DNA from 3 places in the Duganella sp. GW821-FHT07G03 genome. Region 3 is predicted to be linked to each of the others. Evidence: predicted binding sites of a transcription regulator. Region 3 holds the regulator's gene; each other region holds the start of a gene.
The links. Region 3 encodes HrcA, which represses chaperone genes, less so after heat shock. Its sites were predicted from a motif close to TTAGCACTCNNNNNNNNNGAGTGCTAA; they were not measured.
Positions count from the first base shown of each region.

Region 1: groES (co-chaperone GroES) is a predicted target of HrcA. The motif match lies at 3,704-3,730, and genes of this name have one in related genera.
Region 2: rpoH (RNA polymerase sigma factor RpoH) is a predicted target of HrcA. The motif match lies at 3,110-3,136, and genes of this name have one in related genera.

Region 1 covers NZ_JBWKQE010000004.1:266,334-272,891, forward strand. Annotated here, with positions in the region: gene AC07OK_RS08360 (OmpA family protein) at 2-1,000, opposite strand; gene AC07OK_RS08365 (hypothetical protein) at 1,055-1,516, opposite strand; gene groL (chaperonin GroEL) at 1,634-3,280, opposite strand; gene groES (co-chaperone GroES) at 3,329-3,619, opposite strand; gene AC07OK_RS08380 (MauE/DoxX family redox-associated membrane protein) at 3,909-4,427, shown strand; gene AC07OK_RS08385 (thioredoxin domain-containing protein) at 4,420-4,974, shown strand; gene AC07OK_RS08390 (sensor histidine kinase) at 4,994-6,385, opposite strand; gene AC07OK_RS08395 (response regulator transcription factor) at 6,382-6,558, opposite strand, start outside.
Region 2 covers NZ_JBWKQE010000033.1:57,343-63,900, reverse strand. Annotated here, with positions in the region: gene AC07OK_RS28715 (MerR family transcriptional regulator) at 1-205, shown strand, start outside; gene ftsY (signal recognition particle-docking protein FtsY) at 325-1,359, shown strand; gene AC07OK_RS28705 (cell division ATP-binding protein FtsE) at 1,378-2,034, shown strand; gene ftsX (permease-like cell division protein FtsX) at 2,031-2,951, shown strand; gene rpoH (RNA polymerase sigma factor RpoH) at 3,222-4,121, shown strand; gene AC07OK_RS28690 (hypothetical protein) at 4,209-4,472, opposite strand; gene AC07OK_RS28685 (hypothetical protein) at 4,609-5,100, shown strand; gene ggt (gamma-glutamyltransferase) at 5,119-6,558, shown strand, end outside.
Region 3 covers NZ_JBWKQE010000002.1:278,338-284,895, forward strand. Annotated here, with positions in the region: gene AC07OK_RS05130 (VOC family protein) at 1-5, shown strand, start outside; gene map (type I methionyl aminopeptidase) at 52-894, shown strand; gene AC07OK_RS05140 (barstar family protein) at 881-1,207, opposite strand; gene AC07OK_RS05145 (ExbD/TolR family protein) at 1,207-1,644, opposite strand; gene AC07OK_RS05150 (MotA/TolQ/ExbB proton channel family protein) at 1,751-2,410, opposite strand; gene dapB (4-hydroxy-tetrahydrodipicolinate reductase) at 2,410-3,216, opposite strand; gene AC07OK_RS05160 (outer membrane protein assembly factor BamE) at 3,233-3,883, opposite strand; gene fur (ferric iron uptake transcriptional regulator) at 4,150-4,578, shown strand; gene hrcA (heat-inducible transcriptional repressor HrcA) at 4,602-5,618, opposite strand; gene AC07OK_RS05175 (HAD family hydrolase) at 5,687-6,394, opposite strand; gene AC07OK_RS05180 (metallophosphoesterase) at 6,487-6,558, shown strand, end outside.

The DNA of each region.
Region 1 (6,558 bases), on a different contig from region 3:
TTTATTGCTTGACCAGCTCGACCCGGCGATTCTTCTCGCGTCCGGCATCGGCATCGTTCGAGGCCGCCGGCGCGTACGAGGCCACGCCCTTGGCGCTCAGCCGCTTGGCGTCGACCTTGTAGTCCGCCGCCAGCACCTTGATCACCGACTCCGCCCGCTTCTGCGACAGCTCCAGGTTGTGCGCCAGCGCGCCCTGGCTGTCGGTATGGCCGACCACGTACAGCTTCAGCTTGCCATCCTGCTGCAGCAGCTTGGCCATCTCGGCCAGCGCGGCCTTGGACTCCAGCTTGACGTCGGTCTTGTCGGTGTCGAAGAAGACGCCGTACACGGCCACCTTGCCGTCGGCCGCGATGCCCTTGGCCATGTCGGCCGCGTTCAGGTTGACCGACACCTTGCCGCCTTCCATCGCCTTGGCCTCGACGATCTCGACGTAGATACCGCCCAGCTTGTCCTGCACCGGCGCCACCGAATACACACCCACGTGGACCAGCGAGCCGTCCGGGCGCGTGCCCTTGGCCAGCAGGTAGCGCTCGTCGTCGCGGCCGTAGTTGAACGGATCCCAGCTGGCCTCTGCACCCTGGATGAAATGATCGCCGACGCGTTTTTCGAGGAAGAATTCGCCGAAGCCCTTGCCGCAGGTTTCCTTGGCGCAGGCGAACACGGTTTTCAGGCCGGCCTTTTCCAGCGCCGCCTGGTAGTTGCGCATCACCTCCAGCGCCGAGCGTTCAGGCGGGAAGTTGTAGGCCATGCGGGTGTATTTGCCTTCCAACAGCAGCGAGCTGTCGAACGCCATCTGGCCGCCCTTGTTCTCGCCGCGCTTACCGGCTGGCAGCATCACCTCGTCGAATTCCTTGATACCGTAGCCGACCATCTTCGACCCTTCAAAGCGCGACAGCAGCGGATGATCCTTGCCGCCTTTGACGGTATCCTGCGCCGGCATCTTCTGGGCATGGGCAAGGCCGGCACACAGCAGCAATGGAAGAAGGCGATAAGCACGCATGGCGGTCCCGTCTAAGGAAAGTTGAGGAACGTCGATTGTAGGCAGGGATTGTCTTTAGATCAATCTTAACTTTTCAATCGTGCCGGCCCCGCCGGACAATCTCATCGTTTGGTCGTGGGGATGGGATCTGTAGTCGCCCGATATCAGCGATACTCTTTGGTATGCCATATCCTCAGAATGTAGATCGAGGAATTGTTGATCTCGTAAACTGGCGGGAAGTCGCTTACGCAGCCCCATCTCTAAACTAGATAGTGCTTGTTGTTCAGCGATTGGATAAAAGCGGTACACATACCAAGCATAGAGATAAATGTTTTTCGCAGTTTCATACTGTATGACAACGTCCTTTGGTACATCCGGGCAGAGCTGGAATTTAGCGATATCGGCGTAATGGTCCGGTAACGTAGCATCTCTTAAACCATGCTCGTCATATCGCGAATAGACAGTGTGCCTTGCGTCAGGCACATTGATCTCTTCTAGCCTTTTGAGTAAGTCTGCGGTCGAAATGTCGTCGTTCATTGAGCTTGTTTGTGAGACTAAGAAAGGCTTTCGGCCAGCCGATAGTATCGCCCTCATGTAAAAAAGCCAGCTTCCGAAGAAGCTGGCTTTTCTGTACAGCGAGGCTTATGCCGGCAATTACATCATGCCGTCCATGCCGCCCATGCCGCCCATACCACCCATGCCGCCCATGCCGCCACCAGCTTTGTCTTCGCTGATTTCAGCGATCATGCAGTCGGTGGTCAGCATCAGGCCAGCGATCGATGCTGCGTTTTGCAGTGCCGAACGGGTGACTTTGGCTGGATCCAGAACGCCCATTTCGACCATGTCGCCGTAGGTGCCGTTGGCGGCGTTGTAACCGTAGTTACCTTTGCCAGCCAGAACCGCTGCAACCACCACCGAAGCTTCTTCGCCGGCGTTTTGCACGATCATGCGCAGTGGCTCTTCCATGGCGCGCAGAACGATCTTGATACCTGCGTCCTGGTCCGGGTTGTCGCCTTTGACGGTGATCGAAGCGCGAGCGCGCAGCAGGGCTACGCCGCCGCCAGGAACGATGCCTTCTTCCACGGCAGCGCGGGTTGCGTGCAGTGCATCTTCAACGCGGGCTTTCTTTTCTTTCATTTCAACTTCGGTGGCAGCACCGACTTTGATCACCGCAACGCCGCCGGCCAGCTTGGCCACGCGCTCTTGCAGTTTTTCACGGTCGTAGTCCGAGGTCGCTTCTTCGATTTGCACGCGGATTTGCTTGACGCGGCCTTCGATCGATTCAGCCTGGCCAGCACCGTCGATGACGATGGTGTTTTCCTTGCCGATTTCGATGCGCTTGGCTTGGCCCAGCTCTTCCAGCGTGATTTTTTCCAGGGTCATGCCGACTTCTTCAGCAACCACTTGACCGCCGGTCAGGATTGCGATGTCTTCCAGCATGGCCTTGCGACGGTCGCCGAAGCCTGGGGCTTTGACTGCGCAGGTTTTCAGGATGCCGCGGATGTTGTTCACCACCAGGGTTGCCAGTGCTTCGCCTTCGATGTCTTCGGCGATGATCAGCAGTGGACGGCCGGCTTTAGCGACTTGTTCCAGTACCGGCAGCAGATCGCGGATGTTCGAGATCTTCTTGTCGCACAGCAGGACGAATGGATTGTCCAGGATGGCGACTTGCTTTTCCTGGTTGTTGATGAAGTATGGCGACAGGTAGCCGCGGTCGAACTGCATACCTTCAACGATGTCCAGCTCGTCGTTCAGCGACTTGCCGTCTTCCACGGTGATGACGCCTTCTTTGCCGACTTTTTCCATCGCTTCAGCGATACGCTCGCCGATCGAGTAGTCCGAGTTGGCCGAGATCGCGCCGACCTGGGCGATTTCCTTGGTGGTGGTGCAAGGACGGGCCAGGATGGCGATCTGCTCGACGGTGGCAGCAACTGCCTTGTCGATGCCGCGCTTCAGGTCCATCGGGTTCATGCCGGCGGCAACGAACTTCATGCCTTCGCGCACGATGGCTTGTGCCAGCACGGTCGCGGTGGTGGTGCCGTCGCCGGCGTTGTCGCTGGTGCGGGAAGCAACTTCCTTGACCATCTGCGCGCCCATGTTCTGCAGCTTGTCTTTCAGTTCGACTTCTTTAGCGACCGATACGCCGTCCTTGGTGACGGTAGGTGCGCCGAACGAACGTTCCAGCACCACGTTGCGGCCTTTAGGGCCCAGGGTGACTTTGACTGCGTTAGCCAGGATGTTGACGCCTTCAACCATTTTGGCGCGCGCTGCGTCGCCGAAAATTACTTCTTTAGCTGCCATGTTGTTTCTCCAGAATTAGGTGAGTACGATTGCAAACGTGCGTGTCAATTACTTGACGACGATCGCCATGATGTCTTCTTCGCGCATGACCATCAGTTCCTGACCGTCGACTTTGACGGTTTGGCCGGCGTATTTGCCGAACAGGACGCGGTCGCCTACCTTGACATCCAGCGGACGGACTTTGCCATCTTCCAGAATCTTGCCATTGCCGACGGCGAGTACTTCGCCTTGATCCGGTTTTTCAGCAGCCGCATCAGGGATGATCAGGCCGGACGCAGTTTTGGTTTCCTGGTCGAGGCGTTTGACGATTACGCGATCGTTCAAAGGGCGAAGGTTCATACAAAACTCCTTAAATTAACAATGGGACAGTTTGTTGCCACACCAACAGGGTTGCTGAGGCGGAAAGTTTGGCCGAGAGCGCTGTTAGCACTCCCTTGGAACGAGTGCCAATTATAGGGACGACCCTGCCGTATTTCAAGGCGCAAGGTTGGTGTGTGCGCAAATAAGCGCAAAAATGCTGCAGATATGTACCTTAAATGGAATGTTTGTTTATTTACTATCGAAGTTGACAACGTTTATCCAAGCTCCTACTATTGCTACGTTGCAAACAGTGGGAGCGCTATCCGCGATGAACGTCGACCAATTCCTGGGCGAGATCCTGCGTTATTTCGTCGTCCTGCTGATGCTGGCCGCCGCAACTGCCAAGTTGCGCGACATGGCCGGCTTCCGCGACAATCTGGCCAGCCTGTTCGGCATGGGCCCGGCGTTGCGCGCGCTGGTGGCGCCGGCGATACCGGTGACGGAGCTGGCGGTGGCCGCGCTGCTGCTCGGCGGCCCGGCGCGCGTCGGCATGCTGGCCGCGCTGCTGATGTTGTGCGGCTTCACGGCGCTGGTCGGGTACAAGTTTTATACGCAAAGCGTGGTCCGCTGCAGCTGTTTCGGCGAGGCGGAGCGCTCGCTGTCCGGCCTGGACCTGCTGCGCAATGGGCTGGTCATCGCGGCGATAGCCGCTGGCCTGATGCTGCCGGCCGGGAAGGCGCTGCCGCTGCACGTCGCGCTGCTGGCGGCGTCGCTGGGCTTGCTCGCGTGCGTGATCGCGGTTCATTTCCATGAAATCGTCCACTTGTTGAGCCCCAGCGATGGATAGCCAGATTCTCTACCTTACGCTGGCGTTGCTGGCCTGCGGCCTGGCACTGAATCTCAAGTTGACGCTGTCAGTGCTGCAAACGAGCCGGCGCGAGCGCGAGACGCCCGAGCCGCTGCGGCCAGGCGAGCCGGTGCCTGAGGTGGCGGCGCGTGACTTGGGCGTCGGCGCAACGCATCGCCTGGGCGCTAGCGGCCAGGCGGCGGCGCTGCTGTTCCTGTCGAGCAAATGCCCCAAGTGCCGCACCAAGCTGGCCGAGATCGGCCAGATGCTGGCGCCGGCCGAGCAGGCTGGGTTGGCGATCTGGATCGTCAGCTATGAGCCGGCTTGGCGCCTGCGCCAGTTCCTGGGCGGCGCCTTGCCGCTGTCGCGGGTGCTGCGGGTGACGCGGCGCGATTACCGCTTGCTGAACGCTATGCAGGCCTCGCCGGCCTACCTGATGGTTGGCCATGACGGCGTGCTGGAAGCGTCCGGCATGATCGGTGACGGCAACTGGCAGGACTTGTGCGCCCAGCTGGCCGACAGCGCCGAGGCGCCGCTGCCGGCTTGACGGCGTTCGCTGCGAGCGCTCAGGCGGCCGGCAATGTCAGCCGGAAGCGCACCTGGCCCGGTTCCGCCTCGGCCAGCGCCAGGCTGCCGCCGTGGGCCACGGCGATGTCGCGCGCCAGCGACAGGCCCAGCCCGACACCCGGCACGCGGCGCTGGTGGGCCTGGTCGGCGCGGTAGAAGCGGTCGAACAGCCGGTGCCGGTGCTCGGGCGCGATGCCGTGTGATGCATTGCTGACGTCGATGCGCCATTGCTCGCCCTTGCGCCGGGCCGACAGCGCGACCCAGCCGCCCGGCAAGCCGTATTTGATGGCGTTGCTGACCAGGTTTTGCAACACCTGGCACAGCAGCTCGGCGTCGCCGCGCACGGCGATGTGTTCGGGCAGGGCCAGGCGCACCGGGCGTTCGTCGTCGAGCAGGCCGATGTCCTCGGCCAGTTCGTCCAGCGTCGGGCGCAGGTCGACCGGGCACATGGGAATGGCCAGCTGGCCGGCGTCGGCCCGCGCCAGCAGCAGCAGCTTGCGCACGATGCTGTCGAGCCGCCGCACTTCGTCGAGCATATTGGCCAGGCCCTGTTCCAGCACAGGATCCGCTGCGGCGCCGGCCTGGGCGAAGCTGCGTTCCAGCTCGCCCTGGAGGATGGTCAGCGGCGTCCTCAGCTCATGGGCGGCGTCGCCGGAGAAGCGCGCCGCCTGCAGGAAGCTGCGCTGCAAGCGGTCCAGCATGGCGTTGAACACGCTGACCATCTGGGCGAATTCCAGGTCTTCCTCGGCGGCCGAGACCCGCTGGTCCAGCTCGCTCGCGGTGAGCCGCACCATGACGCCGGTCAGGTGCTCCACCGGCCGCATCGCGCGTCCGGCCAGATACCAGGCCAACGCGCCCATGGCCACGGCCAGCACGCCGATGGCGGCCCCGAAACGCACCAGGCTGGCGCGCACCTGGGCGTCCGACAGGCTGCGGTTGACCGCCACCCAGATCGTGACGGAGCCGTGCACGGCGCTGCCGATGCGCCAGCTCTGGCCGCCGCCTTCGACGGTATGCAGGCCGGGGCCGCGCGGCAGCGGGGCGTCGCCGAACACGCGCTGCCAGGCCGGGCTGCGATACAGCGGGCCGTGGCCGGCGTCCTCCACCAGCAGCAGGGCGTGGGCCAGCGGCGCGCTGTCGGGCGGGGCGAAGCCGCCGAAGCTGGCGTTGAGTTGGGCGTCCGTGGCTGGCCACAGCGCTTGCGGCGTGGCCTGGAAGCCGGGCCCGGCCAGGTGGGCAGACAGCATGTGGTCGATGATGGCGGCACGGCGCTGGATGATGGTGTAGCTGGCCATGGCGTACAGCAGCAGGATGGCGGCCAGCGCGGTGAGGGTGGAGCCGAGGGCGATGCGCAGCCGGAACGAGCGCAGGCGCGGCCAGCGCGCCCTCACGCCGGGCCGTCCGGCTTGCGCAGCCGGTAGCCGACGCCGCGCACGGCCTCGATGGCCACGCTGTCGGGCAGCTCCAGCTTCTTGCGCAGGCGCTGGATGCAGACGTCCACCATATTGGTCTGCGGCTCGAAATCGTAGCCCCACACGTGCTCCAGGATCTGGGTGCGGGTATA
Region 2 (6,558 bases), on a different contig from region 3:
CTCGGTCGGCATGAACGCGCGCCAGGCGCTCGACGCCCTGAGCGAGCTGCACACCCGCCTGGGCGGCGGCACCGAGCTGTGGGCCGGCGGCGGCAACGCCGCCTTCAAGCGGCGCCGCCCGCCTTACGTGCGGGTCTACGCCCTGTCCGACATCAGCGCCGCCATCGCCGAATGGCGCCAGCGCAACGTCCCGGCCGCCGGCTAAAACGTTGTCATTCCGGTAGCACGGCCGGGCGGGCGCGCCGCGCTCTGGTAAAATAGCCGCATTTCCCCGTGTCCGGCGCTGCCGGCCATCAGCTTGAAGCGCCCCCCAACCACATGTCCATGTTTAGTTTCTTCAAGAAAAAACCCGTCGCCCCGGAAGTGCCTGAGGTCAAAACCCCGGCACCGGCCCCCACCCCCAGCGCGGCAACCCCGCCCGCCCCCCTGCCCGAGCTGCTCCCGATCGAGGAACCGGCGCCGAAACTGTCGTGGATGTCGCGCCTGAAGGCCGGCCTGTCCAAGACCTCGAACAACCTGTCCATCCTGTTCGTCGGCGCCAAGATCGACGACGAGCTGTACGAGGAGCTGGAAGCGGCGCTGCTGATGGCCGACGCCGGCGTCGACGCCACCCACTACCTGCTCGACGCGCTCAAGCAAAAGGTCAAGGACGACAAGCTGCTCGACGCCGCCGCCGTCAAGGCCGCCCTGAAGCAGCTGCTGATCGAGCTGTTGACCCCGCTGCAGCGGCCGTTCGAGCTGGGCCGCCACCAGCCGACCGTGATGATGATTTCCGGCGTCAACGGCGCCGGCAAGACCACCACCATCGGCAAGCTGGCCAAGCACATGCAGACCCACGGCCAGTCGGTGCTGCTGGCCGCCGGCGACACCTTCCGCGCCGCCGCCCGCGAGCAGCTGATGGTCTGGGGCCAGCGCAACAACATCACCGTGATCTCGCAAGCCTCGGGCGACCCGGCCGCCGTGTCCTTCGACGCCGTACAGTCCGGCAAGGCCAAGGGCCTGGACGTGGTGATGATCGACACCGCCGGCCGCCTGCCGACCCAGCTGCACCTGATGGAAGAGCTCAAGAAAGTCCAGCGCGTCATCGCCAAGGGCATGGAAGGCGCGCCGCACGAAACCTTGCTGGTCATCGACGGCAACACCGGCCAGAACGCGCTGGCCCAGGTCAAGGCCTTCGACGACGCCCTCAAGCTGACCGGCCTGGTCATCACCAAACTGGACGGCACGGCCAAGGGCGGCGTGCTGGCCGCCATCGCCCGCGTGCGCCCGGTGCCGGTGTACTTCATCGGCATCGGCGAGAAGATCGAAGACTTGCAGCCGTTCGTCGCCGCCGAATTTGTCGAAGCCCTGCTGGGCTAACCCCAACGATAAGCCGCCATGATCGAATTTCGCAACGTCTCGAAACAATACTCCCCCGACGCCACGGCGCTGCGCGACGTCTCGTTCACGGTGGCCAAGGGTGAGCTGGTGTTCCTGGCCGGCCCCTCGGGCGCCGGCAAGTCCACCCTGCTGAAAATGATCGCCGCCATCGAGCGCCCCAGCGCCGGCCAGGTGATCGTCAACGGCCAGGACATCGCCCGCGTCAAGCCGGCCGCCGTGCCCTTCCTGCGCCGCAACCTGGGCCTGATCTTCCAGCAGCAGCGCCTGCTGACCGACCGCTCCATCCTGGCCAACGTCATGCTGCCGCTGCTGGTCACGGGCGCCTCGCGCGCCCAGGCCGAGCAGCGCGCGCGCGCCGCCCTCGACAAGGTCGGCCTGCTCGAGCGCGCCCACGCCCAGCCGCTGGCCCTGTCCGGCGGCGAGCAACAGCGGGTGTCGATCGCGCGCGCCATCGTCAACCGCCCGCAAGTGATCCTGGCCGACGAACCGACCGCCAACCTGGACCGCGCCAGCGCCAACCAGGTGCTCGACGCGCTCAAGGCTTTCCATTCGGTCGGCGTCACCTGCCTGATCTCCAGCCACGATGAACAGATGCTGGATGCGGCCGCGCGCGTCATCCATCTCAAGCAAGGTCAACTGGAGGTGGCGGCATGACGCTGTGGTTCCGACAACACCGCTACGCGCTGGCCGCGGCGCTGGTCCACCTGCGCCGCTCGCCCGGCGGCTTCCTGTTCAACATATTGGTGGTGGCGATCGCGCTGGCGCTGCCGTTCACCGGCGTCACCCTGCTCGACAACGTGCGCCCGATGTCCGAGCAGTTGTCGGTCGATCCCGAGATCAGCGTCTTCCTCAAGCAGGACACCCCGCGCGAGCAGGCCGAGGCGCTGGCCGTGTCGCTGCGCCAGACCGTCAGGGACAAGCAGGCCAAGATCATCTTCACCCCGCGCGAAAAGGCGCTCGACCAGCTCAAGGACAAGAGCGGCCTGGCCGACGTGCTGACCACGCTGGGCGACAATCCGCTGCCGGACAGCTATGTGCTCAAGCTGGACGCCTTCCGCAACGCCCAGGCCGGCGGTGACGTCGACCAGCTGGCCGAGCAGATCCGCGCCCTGCCCGGCGTCGACACGGTGCAGGTCGACTCGGCCTGGGTCAAGCGGCTGGCGGCGCTGCTCAACGTGCTGCGGCTGGCGCTGCTGCTGCTGGCGGCCACGCTGGGCACGGTGGTGATCGCGGTCATCTTCAACACCATCCGCCTGCAGGTGATGACCCAGCGCGAGGAAATCCTGGTGTCCAAGCTGATCGGCGCCACCGACAGCTTCATCCACCGCCCCTTCTATTACACCGGCGCGCTGCTGGGCCTGTGCGCCGGCGGCGTGGCGCTGGGCGCGGTGTCGCTGGCGCTGCATCCGCTGAACCTCGCCATTGCCGAATTCGCAAGATTGTACGCCTCCGAGTTCCAGCTGGCGCCGCTGCCGCCGCTGGCCATGGCCGGCCTGCTGGCGCTGTCGGCCGGCCTCGGCCTGGTCGGCGCGCTGCTGTCGGTGCAGCGCCACCTGTCCCGCCTGAACTGATCCCCCGTCCTTCCGTGCGTCCCCGCACGGAAGCGCCCCTCCCTGCCCGCTTAGCATTAAGTCCAGCCTAAGCTCCGGCGCGCATGCTGGTTCAAACACCTCCATGATGCTGAAAAACCTCATAGCGTTTTGCTATCGAGGCAATTAATATCTGGTGATTGGCACTCGACGAAGGAGAGTGCTAATATACGTGGACTGAAGAGCAAAACAATTCTCTACAGCATCAAGCAACATTAAGAATAAGCACTATCATCGAGCGAAGGAATGAATATGACTATGATGTCCGCACCGACTGCCTTGGTACCTGCGACCAATAGCGCCCTGGGACTCGGGTTCACTGGCAACCTGGGCAACCTGGACGCCTACATTTCGGCCGTCAACCGCCTGCCGATGCTGACGCACGACGATGAAATTTCGCTGGCCAAGCGCCTCAGGGATAAGAACGACCTCGGCGCCGCCCAGGAACTGGTGCTGTCGCACCTGCGCCTGGTGGTGTCGATCGCCCGCGGCTACCTGGGCTACGGCCTGCCGCACGCCGACCTGATCCAGGAAGGCAATATCGGCCTGATGAAGGCGGTCAAGCGCTTCGACCCGGACCAGGGCGTGCGCCTGGTGTCGTACGCGATGCACTGGATCAAGGCCGAGATGCACGAGTACATCCTGAAAAACTGGCGCCTGGTCAAGGTGGCGACCACCAAGGCGCAGCGCAAGCTGTTCTTCAACCTGCGCAGCCACAAGACCGGCCTGGACGCGATGACGCCTACGCAGATCGACAGCCTGGCCAAGTTGCTGGACGTCAAGCGCGAAGAAGTGATCGAGATGGAAACCCGCCTGAGCGGCCGCGACATCGCGCTGGAATCGCCGAACGACGACGAAGACGACAAGTTCGCGCCGATCGCCTACCTGTCGTCCGAAGCGAGCGAGCCGACCCGCGTGCTGGAAGCCGAACAGGTGACCCGTTTGCAATCGGAAGGGCTGGAACAAGCGCTGGGCAAGCTGGACGCCCGTTCGCGCCGCATCGTCGAAAGCCGCTGGCTGGCCAACGACGACGGCTCCGGCGCCACCTTGCACACGCTGGCGGAAGAATTCGGCGTCTCGGCCGAGCGCATCCGCCAGATCGAAGTGGCCGCGCTGAAAAAAATGAAGGGCTCGCTGGCCGCCTACGTGTAAGCGCCCCGGGCCCAGTCATAGAAAAAGCCCCGTGTGGCGGTGCGACGAGCTTGAGCGTCGCATGCGCACACGGGGCTTTTTTCCGTTTTACGCTGCCAGGCTTTGCGCCAGCAGTTCACCGACCAGCTCGTTCAGGTCGATATCGCGTTGTTTCGCCCTGGCATGCAGCTGCTGCACCAGGTCGCTGTTCAGCTTGACCGCGAACGGCACCAGCCCCAAGGCTTGATCGCGCTTGCGCTGCTCCCGCTTGTCGACCACCTCGGCCACCTTGCCGAAGCTGGCGCCGCCAGGGGCGGACATCTGGCCCATTAATTTTTTAGCGTCGCTTTTCGCCATGCCGGTCTTTTTCATTTTGTTCAGTCAATGTGATTCAGGGCCTCCATTCTACGGCACATAGTTTGACCCAGCGCTGTAAAGCTGCGGTTCGTGCGACACGCGCATGATCTTTTTGCTAAGCTTGCCGTCTACTTCGAGGGAAGAGGTATTTATGAAATCCACATTATCCAGGCAGTTGATCATCCTGCCGCTGCTGGTGGCCATGCTGGCCCTGCTGCACGCCTGCGGTTCCGCGTCCGCCGTCAACCGCGCCGCCGCCGCGCCGCAGGCGTTCTCGCAGACCTACGTCCTGACCCAGGGCGCCAGCGTGGCCATCGCGCCGGCCGCCACGCCCGGCCTCAGCGGCGCCACCGCCGGCGCCCCCAGCCTCAAGCTGGAGCGCGTCAACGACAGCCGCTGCCGCGTCGGCGCCGTCTGCGTCTGGGCCGGCTACATCAGCTACAGCTTCGCGCTGACCGCGCCCGACGGCACCACCAGCAGCTTCGTGCTGTCCGACAGCATGCCCAACGCCAGCGCCAGCGTCACCCAAAACGGCCTGACCTTCACGCTGACCGGCGTCGAACCGCAGGCGGTCCCAGCCAAGAATGAAACCACGCCGGATTATCGGGTAAGCTTGAGGGTGAGCAACGCACCTTCATCCTAACCCGGACCCAGCGCCCCCATGACCCAGCCCCGCCGCCCCGCCCGTACCGTTCTCGTTTCCTCCATCATCCTGACGTTGATCCTGCCGCCGGCGGCCTGGGCCAAGACCCCGGTCGCCACCGGCAGCGGCGGCGCCGTCGCCACCATCAGCGAACCGGCGTCCCAGGCGGCGCTGGCCATCCTCAACAAGGGCGGCAACGCCATCGACGCCGCCGTCGCCGCGGCCGCCACCCTGGGCGTGACCGATCCGTTCAGCTGCGGCATCGGCGGCGGCGGCTTCATGGTCATCTACCTGGCCAGGGACAAGCGCGTGATCACCATCGACCACCGCGAAACGGCGCCGGCCAACTTCACGCCCACCGTGTTCCAGCAGGACGGCAAGATCATGGACTTCGACACCGTGGTCGCCAGCGGCATGGCGGTCGGCGTGCCAGGCACCGTGCGCGGCTGGCACGAAGCGCTGGACCGCTACGGCTCGATGTCGTTCAAGCAGGTGCTGGCGCCGGCCATCGCCGTGGCCAGCGACGGCTTCGCCGTCAACGCCAACTTCACCCACCTGGTCGAAGACAGCGAGGCCAAGTTCCGCATGTTCCCCGACACCGCCGCGCTCTACCTGAAGAACGGCAAGGCCATCCAGCCCGGCAGCATCCTGCGCAACCCCGGCCTGGCCAAGGCCTACCGCGAACTGGCGGCCGGCGGCGTCAAGGCTTTCTATGATGGCAAGATCGGCCGCGCCGTGGTCGACGCCGTGAACCAGCCCAAGGTCGCCAGCGGCGTGCAGGTGCGCGCCGGCCAGATGACCATGGCCGACCTGGCCAACTACGAAGCGCGCCTGCGCCAGCCGGTGCACAGCACCTACCGCGGCTACGACTTGTACGGCATGCCCCTGCCGAGCAGCGGCGGCATCGCCATCGCCGAAGCGCTGAACATCCTCGAAGGCTACGACCTCAAGGCCATGCCCAAGGAGAAGGCCGAACACCTGTACCTGGAGGCGAGCCGCCTGGCCTTCGCCGACCGCAACGCCTACCTGGCCGATCCGGAGTTCGTCGAAGCGCCGGTGGCCGGCCTGCTGAACAAGGACTACGCCGCCCGCCGTCGCGAGCTGATCAACCCGAACCAGGCCAGCGTGCAGGCGCCGGCCGGCGATCCGTATCCGTTCCAGAACGACATCAGCGTGCCGCTGCGCCCCAACGCCAACAAGCTGCTGGCCGAAGGCGCGCACACCACCCACCTGACCGTGTCGGACAAGGACGGCAACATCGTCTCCTACACCTACACCATCGAATCCTGGGGCGGCAGCGGCATCGTGGTGCCGGGCTATGGCTTCCTGCTGAACAACGAGATGACCGACTTCGACTTCTCAGGCCCTGCGCCCAACGTGCCGGAAGCGGGCAAGCGTCCGCGCAGCAGCATGTCGCCGACGCTGGCCTTCAAGAACGGCAAGCCGGCGTTCTCGATC
Region 3 (6,558 bases):
GCTAGCGGTTGTGGCAGAATACGCGGCTTAAAAAATGAAAGAGGTAGTCCCATGTCCCGTCGCAACGCCAACCTGATCAAGTCGCCCGAGCAAATCGTCCTGGCGCGCGTCGCCGCCCAGCTGGCGGCCGACGTGCTGACCATGATCACGCCGCACATCAAGGCGGGCGTCAGCACGGCCTACCTCGACCAGCTGTGCAACGACTACATCGTCAACGTGCAGCAGGCGATCCCGGCCAATGTCGGCTACGGCGGCTTCCCGGCCACCGTGTGCAGCTCGGTCAACCACGTGGTGTGCCACGGCATTCCGGCGGAAGACCACATCCTCAAGGATGGCGACATCATCAACATCGACGTCGCCGTCATCCGCGACGGCTGGCATGGCGACACCAGCCGCATGTACTACGTCGGCGAGCCGTCGAAGGCGGCGCGCAAGCTGGTGGAGACCACCTATTCGGCGATGTGGGCCGGCATCCGCGCCGTCAAGCCGCGCGCCACCCTGGGCGACGTCGGCTTCGCGATCCAGACCATCGCCGAGAAGGCCGGCTACAGCGTGGTGCTCGATTACTGCGGCCACGGCATCGGCATGGTCTATCACGAGGAGCCGCAGGTGGCGCACTACGGCCGTCCGGGCCAGGGCGTGGTGCTCAAGCCGGGCATGCTGTTCACGATCGAACCGATGATCAATGCCGGCAAGGCGGCGACCAAGGAATTGAACGACGGCTGGACCGTCGAGACGCGCGACAAATCCTTGTCGGCGCAATGGGAGCACATGGTGCTGGTGACCGAGACCGGCTACGAGGTGCTGACCCTGGCACCGGGCGAGACCGGCGCCAAGGCGCTGATCCCGAACGCCGTGCCTGCGGGTGTGGCAGCCCCGGTTAGCGCAGCGTAAGCTTCAGGGCCGGCTTCTCGCCGTAGTCTTCGTAGCGCTCGTTGATGCCGGCCACGCAGTAAGTCATCTCTTCCAGGATATCCGGCACGGCGGCCTTCATCGCCTCCGCGCCCGTGATGACGATTTCCAGCACTTCGTTCGGCTTCAGGCGGAACTTGCTCATGCCGTCTTCGTCGCGCAGATAGCTCAGGCAATCGACCCAGGCGTCCATCGTGTTAGCGTAGCCGTCGGGGAAGCCCAGCGCGGCCTTGCAGGCGGCGTGGAAGGCGTCAAAGTCGGTGATCGCCGCGCCGTTCAGTTCTGCGGTTGCCATTATTTTTTCTCTTTCTGGGGGGGCGCCGAGCCGTCGGTGACGAAGCTCAGCTTGGTTAATCCATTCGACTGCGCGGCCGCCATCACCTGGGCCACCACTTCGTAGCGGGTGTCCTTGTCGGCGCGCAGTTGCAGTTCCGGCTGCGGCTCCAGCCTGGCCGCCTCGACCAGGCGCGCTTCCAGCACGCTCTGCTCGACCGGGTCGTTATTCCAGAATATCTTGCCGGCGCCATCAATCGACAGCGTGACCGTCGCGGCCTGCTGCGGGCTCGCTTGCGCCTGCGCTTTCGGCAGGTCCAGCTTGACGGCGTGGGTGAACATCGGCGCGCTGAGGATGAAGATCACCAGCAGCACCAGCATCACGTCCACCATCGGCGTGACGTTGATGTCGGCCATCGGGCCGGGATTGCGGTGGTGGTTGAATGCGCCAAAACTCATAGTTGCTCCCAAAAACGGGGGTCAAGTCTGACATTCGGACACGTGCTCTGCCGTAGCGGCCGCTACGGCAGAGCACGTGTCCGAATGTCAGACTTGACCCCCTCCGTTACTTCGTCAAATACGCGTGCAGGTCGTGCGCGAAGGCGTCCAGCTCGGCCAGGGTCAGCCGGTTGACGCGGTTGAATCCGTTATACGCCAAGACGGCGGGGATCGCCACCGTCAGGCCGATGGCGGTCATGATCAGCGCCTCGCCCACCGGGCCGGCCACTTTGTCGATCTGCACCGTGCCGCTGGCCGACACATTGGCCAGCGCATGGTAGATGCCCCAGACCGTGCCCAGCAGGCCGACGAAGGGCGCGGTGGCGCCTATCGACGCCAGCAGGGTCAGGCCGCTTTCGAGGCGGTTGGTGGAGTTCTGGATCGCCACGCGCAGCACGCGCGTCACTTGCGCCGCATGGCCCATCTCGCCGCCCAGCGAAGCGCGCCCGGCGGCTTTCAATTGCGCGGCGCCTTGCTGCGCCAGCGGCAGGAACACTTGCTCGGGATCGGCCAAGCTCAGCGCGGCGACGCCGTCCTGCATCGACGGCGCCTCCCAGAACGCCTGCACCGCCGGCGCGCTGCGGCGGATGCGCCACGCGGCATAGCTCTTGGCCAGGATGAAGAACCAGCTCACCAGCGACATCGCCAGCAACACCAGCGCCACGATGTGGCTGATGGTGTCGCCCTGCTCCCAGTAGCTGGCCAGGGTGAAGTGGTTGGGCATCATCAGTTCAGCGCCAGCACGTCGTTCATGTCGTACAGGCCGGTGGCCTTGTCGGCCAGGAAGCGGCAGGCGCGCAGCGAACCGTGCGCGTAGGTCACGCGGCTGCTCGATTTGTGGCTGATCTCGATACGCTCGCCGGTGCCGGCGAACAGCACCGTGTGGTCGCCGACGATGTCGCCGCCGCGGATGGTGGCGAAGCCGATCGACGACGGATCGCGCTCGCCGGTCACGCCTTCGCGCGCGTAGACGGCGCAATCCTTCAGGTCGCGGCCGAGCGCGTCGGCCAGCACTTCGCCCATCTTCAGCGCGGTGCCGGACGGGGCGTCGACCTTGTGGCGGTGGTGGGCTTCGATCACTTCGATGTCGTAGCCGACCGCCAGCGCCTTGGCCGCCTGTTGCAGCAGCTTGAGCGTGACGTTGACGCCGACGCTAAAGTTGGGCGAGAACACGATGGCGGTCTTCTTGGCCGCCTCGGCGATGGCCGCCTTGCCGGCGTCGTCGAAGCCGGTGGTGCCGATGATCATCTTGATGCCGTGCTCGGCGCAATAGGCCAGGTGCTCCAGCGTGCCTTCGGGACGGGTGAAGTCGATCAGGAACCGGGCGCCGGCCAGGCCCTTGGCCAGGTCGGACTCCACCGGCACGCCGGCCGGCTTGCCGAGGAAGGCGGCGGCGTCGCTGCCGACGTTGGCCGAGCCCGCGCGGTCCAGCGCGCCGGACAGGGTGGCGTCGGGCGCGTCGAGCACCGCTTCGATCAGGATGCGGCCCATGCGGCCGCCGGCGCCGGCGATGGCGATGTTCAGGTCTGTCATGCGTCTGTCCTCGTGCTTATTTCTTGTCGTTGTTCACCGTGACGCCGACCGGCGAGGCGGCGGAGTTGTCGCTGCCGGCCGGAATCGGCGAGGTATTGCCGACCGGACGCGCGTCCGGCACGCTCAGGTCCTTCTTGACCTTGGGCGCCGGGCCGGCGATGCGGGCGATGTATTCTTTTTCGGTCGGCAGGTTGCCGCCTTCCCAGCGCGCCACTTTGCCGTCCTTGTCGAAGAACACGATCACGCGGCTGGTGGTGATTTCGCCGTTGCCCTTGGCCATGCGGAAGGCGTAGTCCCAGCGGTCGGCGTGGAACGGGTCGGCCAGCAGCGCGGTGCCGAAGATGAAGCGGACCTGGTCGCGCGTCATGCCGGCCTTCAGTTGCGACAGCATCTCTTCGGAGACGAAGTTACCCTGCTGGATGTCCGGACGATACGGCGAGAAGAACCACATGAACTTCTGCAGCTTGGTGATGGTGGTCGTTTGCGCGCCCTTGTTGGCGTCGAGCGTGGTGCCGGTTTCCTTGACGTCGGTCGATTTCTCGCCCAGCGTGGTGTTGGACGCGCAGCCGCCCGCGGCCAGCGCGACGCAAACAGCGCCGGCGAGCAGCGGCGCGCGGCGGGTGAAACGGTGCAACAAAGACTGCGATAAAGCCTGGGTGACGCGCATGGTTGTCCTCAATCTGATCGAGCGGAAGTGCCGAAAAACGCTATATCATAAAGCACAAGGTGCGAGATGGGGCTGCGCGGGCACTCGGAGAGTTCGCATTATCCTGCAAATCCGGAACTATGTCCTTGTTTTATAAAGATTAATTGTAAAACATTGCAAATGTAAATTTCACGCGGGAGGGCGCGTCTCGCGTTGAAGGTGCGGCGCCTGTCGGAGTGCGTTAAACTGTCGGCTCGCAATCGCCAACCACTCAAAGAGTCGACATCATGAGCAACAATCCTACCGACCTGAAGGCCAGCGGCCTGAAAGCCACGCTGCCCCGCCTGAAAATCCTGGACATTTTCCAGAACAGCGAAGTGCGCCACCTGACCGCCGAGGATGTCTACAAGATCCTGCTGTCCGACAATATGGACGTGGGTCTGGCGACCGTGTACCGCGTGCTGACCCAGTTCGAGCAGGCCGGCCTGCTGAACCGCAACCACTTCGAGACGGGCAAGGCGATTTTCGAATTGAACGAAGGTTCGCACCACGATCACCTGGTGTGCCTCGATTGCGGCCGGGTGGAAGAATTCTTCGACGAGGAAATCGAATCGCGCCAGCAGATCATCGCCAAGGAGCGCGGCTTCAAGATTGCCGAGCATGCGCTGGCGATCTACGGCAACTGCACCAAGACCGCCTGCCCGCACCGCCCTTAAAACCTCGGGGGTCTGCCCCCCGCTTAGTTGTGGCTCAGCGCGTTCGACAGCAGCTTGGCCGTGATGTCGACGATCGGTATCACCCGCTCGTACGCCATGCGGGTCGGGCCGATCACTCCCAAGGTGCCGACGATCTTGCCGTTGGCCATGTAGGGCGCGGTGACCACGCTCATCTCGTCCATCGGCACCAGGCTCGATTCGCCGCCGATGTAGATCTGCACGCCGCTGGCCTTGCTCGAGACGTCGAGCAGCTGCATCAAGCCCGTCTTCTGCTCGAACATGTCGAACATCTGCCGCAGCGACGTCATGTTCGACGACAGGTCGCTCACCGACAACAGGTTGCGCTCGCCGGAGATGACCATGTCGTCCGAGCTGTCGGCCATCGCCTCGCTGCCCGCCTCCACCGCCGCCTGCATCAGCCGCCCCATGTCATCGCGCAGCTGGCGCACTTCGTTTTGCAGCCGCATGTGCACTTCGTCGAAGGCCAGGCCGCCGTAGTTCTGGTTGATGTAGTTGGCCGAGTGCACCAGCTGCGCCGGGCTGTAGTCTACGTCGGTCAGCAACAGCCGGTTCTGCACGTCGCCGGTCGGGCCGACGATCACCAGCAGGATGCGCTTCTCCCCCAGCCGCAAAAACTCGATCTGCTGGAACACCGATTCGCGCCGCGGACTGAGCACCACGCCGGCGAACTGCGACAGCGACGACAGCATCTGCGCCGCGTTGGCAATCATCTTCTGCGGCTGCGGCGCCTGCAGCCGCATGCGCCCTTCGACCGATTGCTCGTCCAGGTGCTGCACCGTCAGCAGGGTGTCGACAAAGATGCGGTAGCCGCGCGGCGTCGGCACCCGCCCGGCCGAGGTGTGGGGACTGGCGACGTAGCCCAGCTCCTCCAGGTCGGCCATGATGTTGCGGATGGTCGCCGGCGACAGGTCCAGCCCGGAAATCTTGGACAGGGCGCGCGAGCCCACCGGCTGCCCGTCCGCGATGTAGCGTTCGACGAGGGCCTTGAGCAGGGTTTGTGCGCGTGTATCGAGTTGCATGGTCATTCACTGATGGTATTTCTGCTTATTATGCACGCTCTGCGCCGGACAGGGGCCGCGGCGTGGCGTCAATGCTGCATTTGCCCGCGCACCCATGCCAGAAGTGCATCGAAACTTGCACAGATGGCGTCCGGCGCCACGCCGGCCTCCAGGTGCGCCGTGCTGCCGGCGCGGTTCATCCATACCGCGCGCAGGCCGGCGCCCTGCGCGCCCTGCACGTCCAGCCGCAGGTCGTCGCCGACGTAGACCGCGTCCTGCGGCGCCACGCCCATCGCCTCGCAGGCGGCCAGGAAGATGGCCGGATCGGGCTTGGCGCGGCCGAAGCGCGACGAGGCCAGCACGGTTTCGAAATGGTGGTGCAGGCCGATGACTTCAAGGTCGGCGTTGCCGTTGGTGATCACGCCCAGCCGCAGCAGCGCCTGCAGCTCGGCCAGCGCCGGCAGCACGTCGGCGTACGGCGTGACGGCGTTGCGCTGCACTTGGAAATGGCGCATGGCGCCCTCGATGTGGGCGGCGTCGGCGCCGGCCTCGGCGAAGGCCTGCTCCAGCGCCACGCGGCGCAGCTGGTACAGGTCGACGACCAGCTCGGGACGCCGCTCCAGCAAGGCCATGCGGCGCGCCCGCAGCTCGGCGATCGAGTAGCGCTGCGCCACCTCGGGCGCGTGCTCGGCCAGCCAGGCGTGCCAGCTGGTTTCCGCCGCCGCGATCACCGGGCCGATCGGCCACAGGGTGTCATCAAGGTCGAACAGCAGGACGTGCGGGCGGCGATAGTTCATGGCGGGCAGGGAAAATTGGAATCCGCATATTGTCGCACCGATCGCCGCTTGGCGACGGCATGGTAACATCGGATTCCCCCGCTGGAGCCGCCGTGCCTTTGACTATGTTTGTGACGATTTGCCGCCGCTGGGCGCCGCCCCTGCTGAGCGCCATGCTGGCCGGC